DNA from 3 places in the Pseudoxanthomonas sp. GW2 genome. Region 3 is predicted to be linked to each of the others. Evidence: predicted binding sites of a transcription regulator. Region 3 holds the regulator's gene; each other region holds the start of a gene.
The links. Region 3 encodes HrcA, which represses chaperone genes, less so after heat shock. Its sites were predicted from a motif close to TTNGCACTCNNNNNNNNNGAGTGCNAA; they were not measured.
Positions count from the first base shown of each region.

Region 1: the regulator HrcA is predicted to act here: its motif matches at 1,466-1,492, upstream of rpoH (RNA polymerase sigma factor RpoH).
Region 2: the regulator HrcA is predicted to act here: its motif matches at 1,388-1,414, upstream of groES (co-chaperone GroES).

Region 1 is NZ_ALIP01000018.1:5,058-10,034, reverse strand. Features, by position in the region: gene ung (uracil-DNA glycosylase) at 1-141, shown strand, start outside; gene B351_RS0101565 (hypothetical protein) at 239-613, shown strand; gene B351_RS0101560 (pirin family protein) at 610-1,323, shown strand; gene rpoH (RNA polymerase sigma factor RpoH) at 1,503-2,381, shown strand; gene B351_RS0101550 (trimeric intracellular cation channel family protein) at 2,508-3,131, shown strand; gene B351_RS0101545 (NAD(P)/FAD-dependent oxidoreductase) at 3,141-4,433, opposite strand; gene B351_RS0101540 (MFS transporter) at 4,457-4,977, opposite strand, start outside.
Region 2 is NZ_ALIP01000163.1:4,742-9,718, reverse strand. Features, by position in the region: partial or broken gene B351_RS17025 (protein-disulfide reductase DsbD) at 1-898, opposite strand, end outside; gene cutA (divalent-cation tolerance protein CutA) at 921-1,238, opposite strand; gene groES (co-chaperone GroES) at 1,463-1,753, shown strand; gene groL (chaperonin GroEL) at 1,817-3,451, shown strand; gene B351_RS0115515 (hypothetical protein) at 3,649-4,317, shown strand; gene B351_RS0115510 (3-deoxy-7-phosphoheptulonate synthase) at 4,671-4,977, shown strand, end outside.
Region 3 is NZ_ALIP01000140.1:16,277-21,253, forward strand. Features, by position in the region: gene recN (DNA repair protein RecN) at 1-922, opposite strand, end outside; gene hrcA (heat-inducible transcriptional repressor HrcA) at 1,041-2,105, shown strand; gene grpE (nucleotide exchange factor GrpE) at 2,176-2,691, shown strand; gene dnaK (molecular chaperone DnaK) at 2,797-4,722, shown strand; gene dnaJ (molecular chaperone DnaJ) at 4,843-4,977, shown strand, end outside.

The DNA.
Region 1 (4,977 bases), on a different contig from region 3:
GGCTTCTTCGGCTGCGGCCACTTCGCCGCGGCCAACGAGTATCTGGTCCGCCGCGGCCAGGCACCGGTGGACTGGTCGCTGCCGCCGCGGGCCGAGGTCGAGGTCATGCTGCGGGCCGAAAAGTCATCAGTAGAACAATAAGTATTCCATTGGCGGGTTTATCCCGCCGGGGAAAGCAATCATGCTGGCCGCCATCCGGAGCCCCGCTTTCCCCGCGGGGCATCCCCACGAGGCCGCCATGCACCATCTATACGCACTGCTCGCGCGCATCGCCCTGGCCCTGGTGCTGGGCGGCGAGGCCTGGGCCATGCTGGCCGATGCCGGCGCCCTGGCGGGGCTGGCCGGCCTGGCTGCCGCCTTGGCGCTGCTGGCCGGCGCCTGGACCCGGCCGGCGGCGCTGGCGCTGGCCGTCCTCGTGCTGGCGCCGGCCCTGGGCGTGCCCGCCCCGGGCGAACCGCAACAGGTGATCGAGCTGGCGCGCAGCCTGTTCCTGGGCGGCGGCCTGGTGCTGCTGGCGGCGCACGGCGCCGGCGATTTCAGCTTCGATGCCTGGCGCCGCGCCCGCGCCAGCCAGGCCCATCCTTCCCGCCTGCACCCCGGAGGTGCCCATTGATCACCCTGCGCCCGGCCCGCGAACGCGGCCACGCCAACCACGGTTGGCTGGACTCCTGGCACAGCTTCTCCTTCGCCGGCTATTTCGACCCCGAGCACGTGCACTGGGGCCCGCTGCGGGTGATCAACGAGGACCGGGTCGCCGGCGGCCAGGGCTTCGGCACCCACGGCCACCGCGACATGGAGATCATCAGCTACGTGCTGGAGGGCGCGCTGGTGCATCGCGACTCGATGGGCAACGTCGAGCGCATCCTCCCGGGCGAGGTCCAGCGCATGAGCGCCGGCACCGGGGTCACCCACTCCGAGTTCAACCCGGACCCGGAGCGGACCACCCACTTCCTGCAGATCTGGATCCTGCCCGAGCGCACCGGGATCGCCCCCGGCTACGAGCAGAAGCGCTTCGCCCCGGAGGAGAAGCGTGGCCGCCTGCGCCTGCTGGTGTCCCCGGACGGGGCCGAAGGCTCGCTGCGCATGCACCAGGACGCGCGCCTGTACGCGGGCCTGTTCGACGGCGCCGAGCAGGCGCGGCTGGCCCTGGCCCCCGGGCGGCTGGCCTACGTCCACCTGCTTCGCGGCGCCGCCACCGTCAATGGCCAGCGCCTGGCCGCCGGCGACGCCCTGCGCTACCGCGACGAGGCGGAGGTCCGGATCGAGGCCGGCGAGGGCGCCGAGGTCCTGGTGTTCGACCTGCCACCGCTGCCGTCGGAGTGAGACCGGGGTCGCATCCGGGGAACTCACGGCCCCGTGGCGGAGTCTGGGGCATGCTTCCCGGCTCGTCCAAGTGCCTGTTTTCCTTGCGATTCGCTGAACGGAATCGTTCCACCACCGCAATGCTGGGGAACCAGTCCCGGCGTTAGCAGTCCAACCCCCCGATTGCTAAGATGCCTGCCATGACCCAGACCATCCGTTCCACCGCGCTCGTCGCCAACAACCTGCCGGTTCCCAGCCCGCTCGGCTCGCTCGACGCCTACATCAGCGCCGTGCACCAGATCCCGGTGCTGAGCGTGGAGCAGGAACAGGCGCTGGCGCGCCGCTACCGCGACCAGAACGACCTGGATGCCGCGCGCGAACTGGTGCATTCGCACCTGCGCTTCGTGGTGCACGTCGCCCGCGGCTACAACGGCTATGGCCTGCAGCTGGGCGACCTGATCCAGGAAGGCAACATCGGCCTGATGAAGGCGGTCAAGCGCTTCGACCCCGACCTGGGCGTGCGCCTGGTCAGCTTCGCCGTGCACTGGATCCGCGCCGAGATCCACGAGTTCATCCTCAAGAACTGGCGCATCGTGAAGGTCGCCACGACCAAGGCCCAGCGCAAGCTGTTCTTCAACCTGCGCAAGGCCAAGACCCGCCTGGGCTGGATGAACGCCGCCGAGGTCAGCGCGGTGGCGAAGGACCTCAACGTCTCCGAGCGCGAGGTGCTGGAGATGGAGGCGCGCCTGTCCGGCCGCGACATCGGCTTCGACGCGCCCGTCGACGAGGACGAGGACCACGCCCTGCCGTCGCCGGCCGCCTACCTGGTGGCGCACGACGAGGATCCCTCGCAGGCCTACGAGCGCGAGGACAGCGAAGGCCACCAGCTGGAACTGCTGCGCGAGGGCCTGGCCAACCTCGACGCGCGTTCGCGCGACATCATCGCCCGCCGCTGGCTGGACGACGAGAACAAGGTGACCCTGCAGGAGCTGGCCGACGAGTACGGCGTGTCCGCCGAGCGCATCCGCCAGATCGAGGCCAACGCCATGAAGAAGATGCGCGCGCTGCTGGCGGCCTGAAGCCGCCAACCAGCGCGCCACGCCGACGGCCCGGGTTTCCCCGGGCCGTTTTGTTTGCGCGGCGCCGGCATGACACCGCCGCCGGCCGCTGCGATGCTTCCCCTGGATCCCGGGACCTGACACGCCGTGAGCCTGCTCCTGCTGCTGTTCGACCTGCTCGGCACCTTCGTGTTCGCCCTCAGCGGCGGCACCCTCGCGGTGCGCTACCGCCTGGACGTGTTCGGCGTGCTGGTGCTGTCCTGCGCCGCGGCGGTGTCCGGCGGCCTGGCGCGCGACGTGTTGATTGGCGCACAGCCACCGGCGGCGCTGGCCGACTGGCGCTACCTGGCCGTGGCGATGCTTGCCGGCGTGGTGACGTTCTACCGCCACCAGGCCATCGAGCGCATGCGCAACCCGGTGCAGGTGTTCGATGGCGCCGGCCTGGCCCTGTTCGCGGTGCTGGGTACCAGCAAGGCACTGGACTACGGGCTCTCGCCATTTGCCGCGACCCTGCTGGGCATGCTCAGCGGCATCGGCGGCGGCGTGGCCCGCGACGTGCTGGTGGCGCGCATCCCGGTGGTGCTCAAGGCCGAGCTGTACGCGGTGGCGGCCCTGGCCGGCGGCGGCGTGGTCGCGCTGGCCGATGTGTTCGACCTGCCGCGTACGCCGGCGATGGCGGTGGGCGCGCTGGTCTGCTTCGGCCTGCGCTACATGGCCATCCGCCACGGCTGGCATCTGCCGGCGGCGCACCTGCCCGACGACCGCGGCTGAGGAGGAACGCTACGGCGGCGGTGGCGCGCCGGGTTCGCCGCCAGGCTCGCGGCCGAGGATGATCCGCGCCGCGCGCTGGTGGCTCCAGTAGGCCCAGGCCCAGTTGAGCAGCACCACCAGGCGGTTGCGGAAGCCGATCAGGAAGAACACGTGCGCGGCCAGCCAGAACCACCAGGCCAGCACGCCCGACAGCCGCAGGCCGTGGATGTCGACTACCGCGGCCATGCGCCCGATCGTGGCCAGGTTGCCGAAGTCGCGGTAGCGGAACGGCCGCGCGGGCACGCCCTGCAGCCGCGCCTGGATCGCGCGGGCGACATGCCGGCCCATCTGCTTGGCCGCCGGCGCCACGCCCGGTACCGGCGAACCGTCGGCCTGTTTCACCGCGGCCAGGTCGCCGGCCACGAAGATCTCCGGATGGCCCGGTACCGACAGGTCCGGCCCGACCGGCACGCGCCCGGCGCGATCCAGCGGCACGCCCAGCGAGCGCGCCAGCGGCGAAGCGGCCACGCCGGCGGCCCAGACGATGGTGCGTGAACGCACGTAGGTGTCGCCCAGCCGGTAGCCGCCGGCGTCGATACCGGTCACCGGCACGCCGGTGCTGACTTCCACGCCCAGCTTCTCCAGCTGGCGCCGCGCCTTCTGCGAAAGCGCCTCGGGGAAAGAGGCGAGCACGCGCGGTCCGGCCTCGATCAGGCGCACGCGCGCGCTGGCCGGATCGATGTTGCGGAACTGGTCGCGCAGGGTATGGCGCGCGATCTCGGCCAGGGTGCCGGCCAGCTCCACCCCGGTCGGCCCTCCGCCGACGATGGCGAATTCCAGCCAGGCCGCGCGCTCGGCCGGATCGTCGCAGGCCTCGGCGCGCTCGAACGCCAGCAGCAGCTTGCGCCGCAGTTCCAGCGCATCGTCCAGCGACTTCAGGCCCGGCGCGTGCCTGGCCCACTGTTCGTTGCCGAAGTAGGCGTGGGTCGCGCCGGTGGCCAGCAGCAGGTAGTCGTATTGCAACCGGGTTCCATCGGCGAGGGCGACGCAGCGCGCCTGCGGATCGATCGCGTTGGCCTCGGCCAGGCGGATCTCCACGTTGCGCTGGCGGCGCAGGATATGGCGCAGCGGCGCGGCGATATCCGGTGCCGAGAGTCCCGCCGTCGCCACCTGGTACAGCAGCGGCTGGAACAGGTGGTGGTTGCTGCGGTCGACCAGGGTGATGCGCAGCGGCGCCCGGGCCAGCGCGCGGGTGGCCCAGAGCCCGGCGAAGCCGCCTCCGATCACGACCAGATGGGGGCGATCGGGAGGGGCTGCGCTCATGGGGGCTCCGGTGGGGTGGGCCGTCAGGCGGGATCCTGGTCGATGCGCGAATGCCGCCGGGTATCGGGCATCCACAGGTACACCAGCAGCGAGCATGCAATGCAGGCGGTGACGTACCAGTAGAAGCCGCGCTCGATGCCGTGCTGCTTGAACCACAGGGCGATGTATTCGGCGCTGCCGCCGAAGATCGCCACGGTCAGCGCGTAGGGCAGGCCCACGCCCAGGGCGCGGACCTCCACCGGGAACAGCTCGGCCTTCACCACCGCATTGATCGCGGTGTAGCCGCTGACCACCGCCAGCGCCAGCAGTACCAGCCAGAACGCCTCGCCGGCGGTCTGCACCGTCTGCAGGCGGTCGAGGATCGGCACGGTGAGCAGGGTGCCGAGCACGCCGAAGGCGATCAGCACCGGGCGCCGGCCGATGCGGTCGGACAGCGCGCCCACCAGCGGCTGCAGCAGCATGTACACGAACAGCGTGCCGGCGTTGACCCGCGCCGCGCTCTCGCTGGAAAGCCCGGCGCTGTTGACCAGGAACTTGTGCACGT
Region 2 (4,977 bases), on a different contig from region 3:
CGGCCACGCGCCGGGTCATCGGCGGGTAGCAGATGCCGCCTTCCTGGCAGCCCTGGAAGGTCACCACCAGGGTGGCGCGCGCCGGGTGCGGCCGGGTGCGGACCACCGGCAGCACGACCTCCGCCGGTTCGAAGTACACCGTCACCTCGCCGAAGTGCTCGTCGCGGTGCGCGGTTCCCGGCGGCCACTGCGGGCGGCCGGCGGACAGGCCCGGCGCGTCCTCCAGCACGAACCGGGTGGTGTCGCGGTAGATGTAGTAGCCGGCCACCGGCTGCAGGCGCACGCGGATGCGGTTGCCGCCGTCGGCGATGGCGTCCACCGCGAAGGCCTGCGCCTCCGGCAGGGCCGGGCGGACGCCGCCCAGCGCCGTCGCGAGGCGGTCGCGCCCGGCGTTGGCCGACTGCAGCGCCGCCAGGCGGCTGGCGGCGGTGCTGGTGCCGGGCAGGCGCACCTGCACCCGGCGGGTCTGCGGCGGATAGCAGATGCCGATGTCGGCGCAGCCCTGGTAGCGGATCTGCAGCTCGGCGCTGGCGCCGGCGCCGGTGGGCTGGCCGTCGAGGATCGCCACCAGCGCGCCGCGGTAGGTTTCCACCGGACCGAAGAACTCGTCGACGTGGCGCTCGCCGGCCGGCAGCCGCAGGTTGCCGCCGACGAAGTCGCCGCTGGCGCTGACCGCGGTGCGGTGGCGGTAGAGGTAGTAGCCCTCGGCGATCTTCCAGTGGATCTCGATCCGCCCCGGTTCGGGCGCGGTCGCGGTCAGGACGAAGGCCTCGTCCACCGGCAGCAGGTCCTTGGCGTCGACCGCGGCCTGGACGGGGGCGAGGACCGCCAGCCAGGCCAGCAGCATCAGGAGCAGGCCGGGCAGGTGCCGGGCCGGCAGGGGGCGGTGCGGGGTCATGCGTGTCTTCGTCTTCCGTTCGTCAGTCGCGGGTGGCCTCGACCACCCATCCGAGGTAGGCGGGCAGCCCGGCCGTGGCCTGGACCGCGAGCACCTCGGGGAGTTCATAGGGATGCAGCGCCTGCAGCCGCCCGATCAGGTCCGGCAGGCGGTCGGCCGGGGCCTTGGCCAGCAGCAGCACCTCGTCGGCCAACTCCACCGCGCCCTGCCAGCGGTATACCGAGTGCATCCCCGGCAGCACGCTGGCGCCCGCGCCCAGCCGCTCCTCCACCAGGGTCCTGGCCAGGGTGGAGGCGGTGTCCGGGTCGGGGCAGCTGCAAAACACCAGGTGCACGTCCATGGGCGCAGAGTGTAGCCGGCCGCGGCCCCGGGGCCCGGACCCGGGGCCCGGAAGAAAAACCCGGCCGGCCCCTTGAAAGGCCTCCGCCGGCGCCCCACATGGGGCCCATGCCCTCGGCCCGTCGGGGGTTTTTCCTGCCGTCGCGGGCGCTGGCACTCGCCAGGGGCGAGTGCTAGACTCGCCGCCCTTTTTCCAACCCAGTCAATCACTTGTGAGGGATTGAAATGAGCAACATCAAGCCGCTGTACGACCGCGTCGTGATCAAGCGCACCGAGGAGGAGAAGGTCTCCGCCGGTGGCATCGTGATCCCGGATTCGGCTGCCGAGAAGCCGATCAAGGGCACGGTCATCGCCGTGGGCGAGGGCAAGGTGCTCGACAACGGCAGCGTGCGCGCCCCCAAGGTCAAGGTCGGCGACCAGGTGCTGTTCGGCAAGTACGCCGGCACCGAGGTCAAGCTGGACGGCACCGAGTACCTGGTGGTGAAGGAAGACGACATCTTCGCGGTGCTGGGCTGAGTCCCGCCGCGGTTCCTGCGCTTCGATCCACTCAACGCTTAAAGAATCACGGAGTTTTTCAAAATGGCTGCGAAGGAAATCCGTTTCGGTGAAGACGCCCGCTCGCGCATGGTGCGCGGCGTGAACATCCTCGCCAACGCCGTCAAGGCGACCCTGGGCCCGAAGGGCCGCAACGTCGTGCTCGAGAAGAGCTTCGGCGCCCCGACGATCACCAAGGACGGCGTGTCCGTCGCCAAGGAGATCGAGCTGGCCGACAAGTTCGAGAACATGGGCGCGCAGATGGTCAAGGAAGTCGCTTCCAAGACCTCGGACAACGCCGGTGACGGCACCACCACCGCCACCGTGCTGGCCCAGGCCTTCATCCGCGAGGGCTCCAAGGCCGTGGCCGCCGGCATGAACCCGATGGACCTCAAGCGCGGCATCGACCAGGCCGTCAAGGCCGCCGTCGAGGAGCTGAAGAAGCTGTCCAAGCCGACCGCCGACGACAAGGCCATTGCCCAGGTCGGCACCATTTCGGCCAACAGCGACGAGTCGATCGGCAACATCATCGCCGAGGCGATGAAGAAGGTCGGCAAGGAAGGCGTGATCACCGTCGAGGAAGGCTCGGGCCTGGAGAACGAGCTGGACGTGGTCGAGGGCATGCAGTTCGACCGCGGCTACCTGTCGCCGTACTTCATCAACAACCAGCAGTCGCAGACCGCCGACCTGGATGATCCGTTCATCCTGCTGCACGACAAGAAGATCTCGTCGGTGCGCGACCTGCTGCCGATCCTCGAGGGCGTGGCCAAGGCCGGCAAGCCGCTGCTGATCGTGGCCGAGGAAGTCGAGGGCGAAGCCCTGGCGACCCTGGTGGTCAACACCATCCGCGGCATCGTCAAGGTCGTCGCCGTCAAGGCCCCGGGCTTCGGCGACCGCCGCAAGGCGATGCTGGAGGACATGGCCGTCCTGACCGGCGGCACCGTGATCTCCGAGGAAGTCGGCCTGCAGCTGGAGAAGGCCACCATCAAGGACCTGGGCCGCGCCAAGAAGGTGCAGGTCTCCAAGGAGAACACCACCATCATCGACGGCGCCGGCGACACCTCCGCCATCGAGGCCCGCATCAAGCAGATCAAGGCCCAGATCGAGGAGACCTCCTCGGACTACGACCGCGAGAAGCTGCAGGAGCGCGTGGCCAAGCTCGCCGGCGGCGTGGCCGTGATCAAGGTCGGTGCCGCCACCGAGGTCGAGATGAAGGAGAAGAAGGCCCGCGTCGAAGACGCCCTGCACGCCACCCGTGCGGCCGTCGAGGAAGGCGTGGTGCCGGGCGGCGGCGTCGCCCTGATCCGCGCCAAGAAGGCGGTCGAGGCCCTGAAGGGCGCCAACGAGGACCAGAACCACGGCATCCAGATCGCCCTGCGCGCGATGGAGGCCCCGCTGCGCGAGATCGTGACCAACGCCGGCGAGGAGCCGTCGGTCATCGTCAACAAGGTCAAGGACGGCGATGGCAACTTCGGCTACAACGCCGCCACCGGCCAGTTCGGCGACATGTTCGAGTTCGGCATCCTGGACCCGACCAAGGTCACCCGCACCGCGCTGCAGAACGCGGCGTCGATCGCCGGCCTGATGATCACCACCGAGGCCATGGTGGCCGAGCTGCCGAAGAAGGAAGAGCCGGCGGCCGCGGGCGGCATGGGCGGCATGGGCGGCATGGACTTCTGATCCAGGCCCCAAGGCCGGTCCACGCAGTACCGGAAGGCCCCGCCGCAAGGCGGGGCCTTTCCTTTGCGCGCATGGCGGATTCCGTGACCGGGTGCGCGCCGCGGGCACGCCGCGACCAAGGCGGGATTAATGCGCGCGCGGTGGCGGTCGCTATCCACCCAGGACCCCGCGTCCCAACCCACCCAACGGAATCCCCCATGACCAAGAACAAACTCGCCGCCCTGGCCCTCGCCCTGCCGGCCGCGCTGCTCGCGCCCGCCGCCATCGCCGCCCCGTTCGAGGACGTCAGCGTCGGCGCCGGCGTGTCCACCCTCGGCTACGGCGTGGACGTCAACGCCAGCCTCAGCAAGCGCTTCTCCGCCACCGTCGGCTACAGCACCTTCCAGTTCGACGGCGACGAGACCACCGACGAGGTGCGCTACGACGGCGAGCTGAAGTCCGACAACGCCCGCGTGCTGCTGAACTGGCATCCGTTCGCCGGTGGCCTGCAGCTTTCGGTCGGCGCCGTGGTCGGCGACATCAAGGCCGCGGTGACCGGCACTCCGCGCGCCGGCGGCGTCTACGAGTTCAACGGCACCGAGTACTCGGCCGAGGACGTGGGCAGCCTGCAGGGCCGCGTCGAGCTGAAGGACAAGGTCGCCCCGTACGCCGGCATCGGCTACCGCTCGCGCGGCGGCTCGGGGCTGGGCTTCTACTCCGAGCTGGGCGTGGTCGCGGCCAAGACCTCGGTCGAGCTGGTCGCCACCGGCCTGGCCGGCGACTCCCAGTTCGCCGCCGACCTGGAAGCCGAGCGCCGCGACCTGGAGGACAGCGTCGACCTGAGCCTGTACCCGGTGCTGGGCGCCGGCCTGGTGTACCGCTCCTGATCCTGCGGATTCCCTGATCCGCCGTCCCGCGCCGTTGCGCGGGCCTGGCAAGGCCGCCGCTCTTCGCGGCGGCCTTCTTTTTTTGCGTTCCGTGACCGCATCCACGCCGCGGACGCGCGGGTTGCGGATGAAACTGTGGCAGCGCACAAGACCGCGTGCTATCAATACGGCCCATGACCGCAACCCGTGCCAGCTTTTACTTTTGGTACTACTTTCCGAAGCCGCTGGCGGAGGAAGGATTGCGCTCACCCTGAAGAAAGCTTCAGACGCATTCCCGAAAGCCGCCAGCGAACCTGGCGGCTTTTTTCATGCCGCCACGCTGGGCAGGCCCCCCACCAAGAGATGGAAACGCCATGGCCCCGCATACCGACGACCTCCGCATCCGCAGCCTCGAACCGCTGACTCCCCCGGCCGAGCTGCTGGCCCAGATTCCCTGCGACGAGCAGGCCTCGCAGACGGTGGCCGATGCGCGCCGCGCGCTGTCGGCGATCCTGCACGGCCGCGACGACCGCCTGGCGGTGGTGATCGGCCCGTGCTCGATCCACGACCCGCACGCGGCGATGGAATATGCCCGGCGCCTGCGCCCGCTGCGCGACAGCCTCGGCGACGCGCTGGAGATCGTGATGCGCGTGTACTTCGAGAAACCGCGCACCACCGTCG
Region 3 (4,977 bases):
CCCGGGTGAGGCGGCGTTCCAGTTCCTCGAAGCGGTCCGGGTCCAGGTCCAGGTCGTCGCGGATCCGGCCGAGCAGGGCCAGCGCTTCTTCCAGCTGCACCGCCGCGCCTTCCAGCAGGCTGTCGACCTCGCCCAGCCGCGGCTCGTCGCCAGCGGCGCGGGCCAGGCCGCTGCGCGCCTGCTGCAGCAGGCCGGTGAGCGAGGGGCCTTCGTCGCCGTCGATCCGGGCCAGCGCCTCCTCGCAGGCGGCGATCAGCCCGGCGGCATTGGCCTGGCGGCGGTGGGCCTGGTCCAGCGCCTCGAGCGCGGCCGGGTCCAGGTCCTCGCGTTCCAGCTCGGCCAGCTGGTGCTCCAGCCAGCCGATGCGGTCGCCGACGTCGCCGCGCGACTGCAGGTCCGCGCGCTCGTCCAGCAGCGCCTGCCAGGCCGCGGCCGCCGCGCGCACGGCGGCGCGCTCGGCCTCGTTGCGGGCATGGGCGTCCAGCAGTGCCAGCTGGCTGGCGCGCGAGAGCAGGGACTGGTGCTCGTGCTGGCCGTGGATCTCCACCAGCAGCCCGGCCAGTTCGGCCAGCTGGGCCAGGGTCACCGGGCGGCCGTTGATCCAGGCCCGCGAGCCGCCGTCGGCGCGGATCACCCGGCGCAGCTGGCACTGCTCGTCGTCCTCGTCCAGCTCCTGTTCGCGCAGCCACTGCCGCGCGGCGGGGTTGCCGGACAGGTCGAAGCCGGCCGCCAGCTCGGCGCGCTCGCTGCCGTGGCGGACCACGCCGCTGTCGGCGCGCAGTCCGGACAGGAACCCCAGGGCGTCCACCAGCAGCGACTTGCCGGCGCCGGTTTCGCCGGAGATCACGGTCATGCCGGGTCCGAACTCCAGTTCCGTGGCGCGGACGACGGCGAAATCCTTCAGGGCGAGATGGGTCAGCATGGTCACATTGTAGGGGTGGCCGATACCGGCGCGATGCTCGCCGCAGGCCGTCGCGCCGGCTGAGACGCAGGGCCCGGCCGGCCTTGCCCCCCCTGGTGGCTGGCGCTATCTATTGCCCATGGCAACCCCGTCGTCCGCCCAGGTCCAGCTCGATCCGCGTGCCCGCCAGCTGCTGCGCACCCTGATCGGCCGCTACATCCGCGATGGCGAGCCGGTCGGCTCGCAGACCCTGGCCAAGCACTCGGGCCTGGACGTCAGCCCGGCGACGATCCGCAACATCCTGGCCGAGCTGGAGGAGATCGGCCTGCTCAGCTCGCCGCACACCTCGGCCGGGCGGGTGCCGACCGCCCAGGGCTACCGGGTGTTCGTGGACAGCCTGCTGCAGGTGCGCTCGCTGGGCGAGCACGAGCTGGCCCGGCTGCGCGCGGAGCTGACCGCCGCGGCCGGGACCCAGGCCCTGCTCGGCAACGCCTCGGAGTTGCTGTCGGCCATGACCCACTTTGTCGGGGTGGTCAGCGCGCCGCGCCGCAGCCAGTTCGCCTTCCGCCAGATCGACTTCGTGCCGCTGGGCGGGCGCCGGATCCTGGCCATCGTGGTGTTCGCCGACGGCGAGGTGCAGAACCGGGTGGTCGAGCCGCAGCGGGCCTTCGGCCAGGACGAGCTGGAGCGGGTCGCCAACTACCTCAACACCCATTTCGCCGGGCGTCCGCTGGCGCACATCCGCGCCACCCTGGTGCATGAGCTGCGCCAGGCCCGGGACGAGATGGAGCAGCTGCTGGCGCAGTCGGTGGAGCTGGCCGAACAGGCCCTGGAGCCGCCGGGGGACGACATGGTCGTGGCCGGCCAGACGCGGTTGCTGGGCCTGCAGGACCTGTCGGACCTGGAGCGCCTGCGCGAGCTGTTCGAGGCCTTCGCCCGCAAGCGTGAGATCCTGCAGCTGCTGGAGCGCACCCAGCGTGCCCCCGGGGTACGCATATTCATAGGCGAGGAGACCGGGCTGGCCCCGCTGGACGGGGTGTCCCTGGTCACCGCCCCCTACAGCAGCGGCGGGCAGGTGCTGGGCGTGCTGGGGGTGATCGGCCCGACGCGGATGGCCTACGACCGGGTGATCCCGGTGGTCCAGGCGGCCGCCGACGTGCTCGGGGCGGCCCTGGAGGGCTCGGCCGGACCGTCCCAGCCTTGAATCGCTCCGTTCCGGCCCCCATTGGGGCGGGGATGGGCGGCCGGGAGCGCCGCCACGGAGCCGATTTGCAATGACCGAAAACGACATCCAGTCCCCCCAGCCGCAGGAAGCCGAGGCCAGCATCGAGGCCCAGCTGCGCGAGGAGATCGAGGCCCTGCGGGGCGAGATCGAGCAGCTGCGCATGGATTCCCTGCGCGAGCGAGCCGACCTGGAGAACCAGCGCAAGCGCGTGGCGCGCGACATCGAGCAGGCCCGCCGCTTCGCCAACGAGAAGCTGCTGGGCGAGCTGCTGCCGGTGCTGGACAGCCTGGATGCCGGCCTGGCCGCCGCCGGCGAGCAGGAAAGCCCGCTGCGCGAGGGCCTGGAGCTGACCAAGCGCCAGCTGCTGAAGGTCGCCGCCGACAACGGCCTGGTCGTGGTCGATCCTGCCGGCCAGCCGTTCAACCCCGAACACCACCAGGCCATCAGCCAGGCCGATCCGGGCGACGCCGCCCCGGGCACCGTGCTGCAGGTCTTCCAGAAGGGCTACCTGCTCAACGAGCGCCTGCTGCGGCCGGCGCTGGTGGTGGTGGCCCGCCACGACTGAACATCCGGCTGAATGCGTCTACTTGAACGGCGCCGGCCCACCCTTATCTAGCGATCAAAGGCCAAGGCAGCACCGGCCCAACACATTCCAGGGAGCACCCAATCAATGAGCAAGATCATCGGCATCGACCTGGGCACGACCAACTCGTGCGTCGCGATCATGGAGGGCGGCAAGGCCCGCGTGATCGAGAACGCCGAGGGTGATCGCACCACCCCGTCGGTCGTCGCCTACACCAAGGACGGCGAGGTGCTGGTCGGCGCGCCGGCCAAGCGCCAGGCCGTCACCAACCCGAAGAACACCTTCTACGCCGTCAAGCGCCTGATCGGCCGCAAGTTCACCGACGCCGAAGTCCAGAAGGACCTGGGCCTGGTCCCGTACGCGATCCGCCAGCACGACAACGGCGACGCCTGGGTCGAGACCAGCGAGGGCCGCAAGATGGCCCCGCAGGAGATCTCGGCCAAGGTGCTGGAGAAGATGAAGAAGACCGCCGAGGCCTTCCTGGGCGAGACGGTCACCGAGGCGGTGATCACCGTCCCGGCGTACTTCAACGACAGCCAGCGCCAGGCGACCAAGGACGCCGGCCGCATCGCCGGCCTGGACGTCAAGCGCATCATCAACGAGCCGACCGCGGCGGCCCTGGCCTACGGCCTGGACAAGGCCGGCGGCGACCGCAAGATCGTGGTCTACGACCTGGGCGGCGGCACCTTCGACGTGTCGATCATCGAGATCGCCGAGATCGACGGCGAGAAGCAGTTCGAGGTGCTGGCCACCAACGGCGACACCTTCCTCGGCGGCGAGGACTTCGACTCGCGCGTCATCGACTACCTGGTCGAGGAGTTCCAGAAGGACCAGGGCATCGACCTGCGCAAGGACCCGCTGGCCCTGCAGCGCCTGAAGGACGCGGCCGAGCGCGCCAAGATCGAGCTGTCCAGCGCGCAGCAGACCGAGGTCAACCTGCCGTACATCACCGCCGACGCGACCGGCCCGAAGCACCTGGCGATCAAGCTGACCCGGGCCAAGCTCGAGGCGCTGGTCGACGACCTGATCAAGCGCTCGATCGAGCCGTGCCGGGTGGCGCTCAAGGACGCCGGCCTGCGCGCCTCCGACATCGGCGAGGTGATCCTGGTCGGTGGCCAGACCCGCATGCCCAAGGTGCAGCAGGCCGTGGCCGAGTTCTTCGGCAAGGAGCCGCGCAAGGACGTCAACCCGGACGAGGCCGTGGCGCTGGGCGCCGCGATCCAGGGCGGCGTGCTGGCCGGCGACGTCAAGGACGTGCTGCTGCTGGACGTGACCCCGCTGAGCCTGGGCATCGAGACCCTGGGCGGGGTGATGACCAAGATCATCGAGAAGAACACCACGATCCCGACCAAGGCCTCGCAGGTGTTCTCCACCGCCGAGGACAACCAGTCGGCCGTGACCGTGCACGTGCTGCAGGGCGAACGCGAGCAGGCCCGCTACAACAAGTCGCTGGCCAAGTTCGACCTGACCGGCATCGAGCCCGCTCCGCGCGGCATGCCGCAGATCGAGGTGTCCTTCGACATCGACGCCAACGGCATCCTGCACGTGTCGGCCAAGGACAAGAAGACCGGCAAGGAGCAGAAGGTCGAGATCAAGGCCGGCTCGGGCCTGTCCGAGGAGGAGATCCAGCGGATGGTCGCCGACGCCGAGGCGCACCGCGAGGAAGACAAGAAGTTCCAGGAGCTGGTCCAGGCCCGGAACCAGGCCGACGGCCTGATCCACGCCACCCGCAGCGCCATCACCGAACACGGCAGCAAGGTGCCGGGCGACGTGATCGGCCGCGTAGAGTCGGCGATCGCCGACCTGGAGACCGCGCTCAAGGGCGACGACAAGGCCCAGATCGAGGCCAAGGCCAAGGCGCTGGAGGAGGCCGGGCAGTCGCTGTACGCGGCGGCCGCGGCCGCCGGCCAGGGCGATGCCGGCGCGGCCGGCGGTGCGGCCCCGGGTGGCACGGCCCAGGACGACGTGGTCGACGCCGAGTTCACCGAGGTCAAGGACGACAAGAAGCCGTGATTGGTGACTGGTGATTCGTGGCTGGAAAGAGCGGGGCCCCGGCCCCGCTCTTTCCCGGCGGATCGCCGTGGACGTGTACCCTCGAATCACCAATAACGAATCACGAATCACTGCCTCCCGATGAAACGCGACTACTACGAAGTCCTCGGCGTGTCCCGCACCGCCAGCGACGAGGAGCTGAAGAAGGCCTATCGCCGCTGCGCGATGAAGTACCACCCGGACCGCAACCCGGGGGACGCCGCCGCGGAAGCCGCG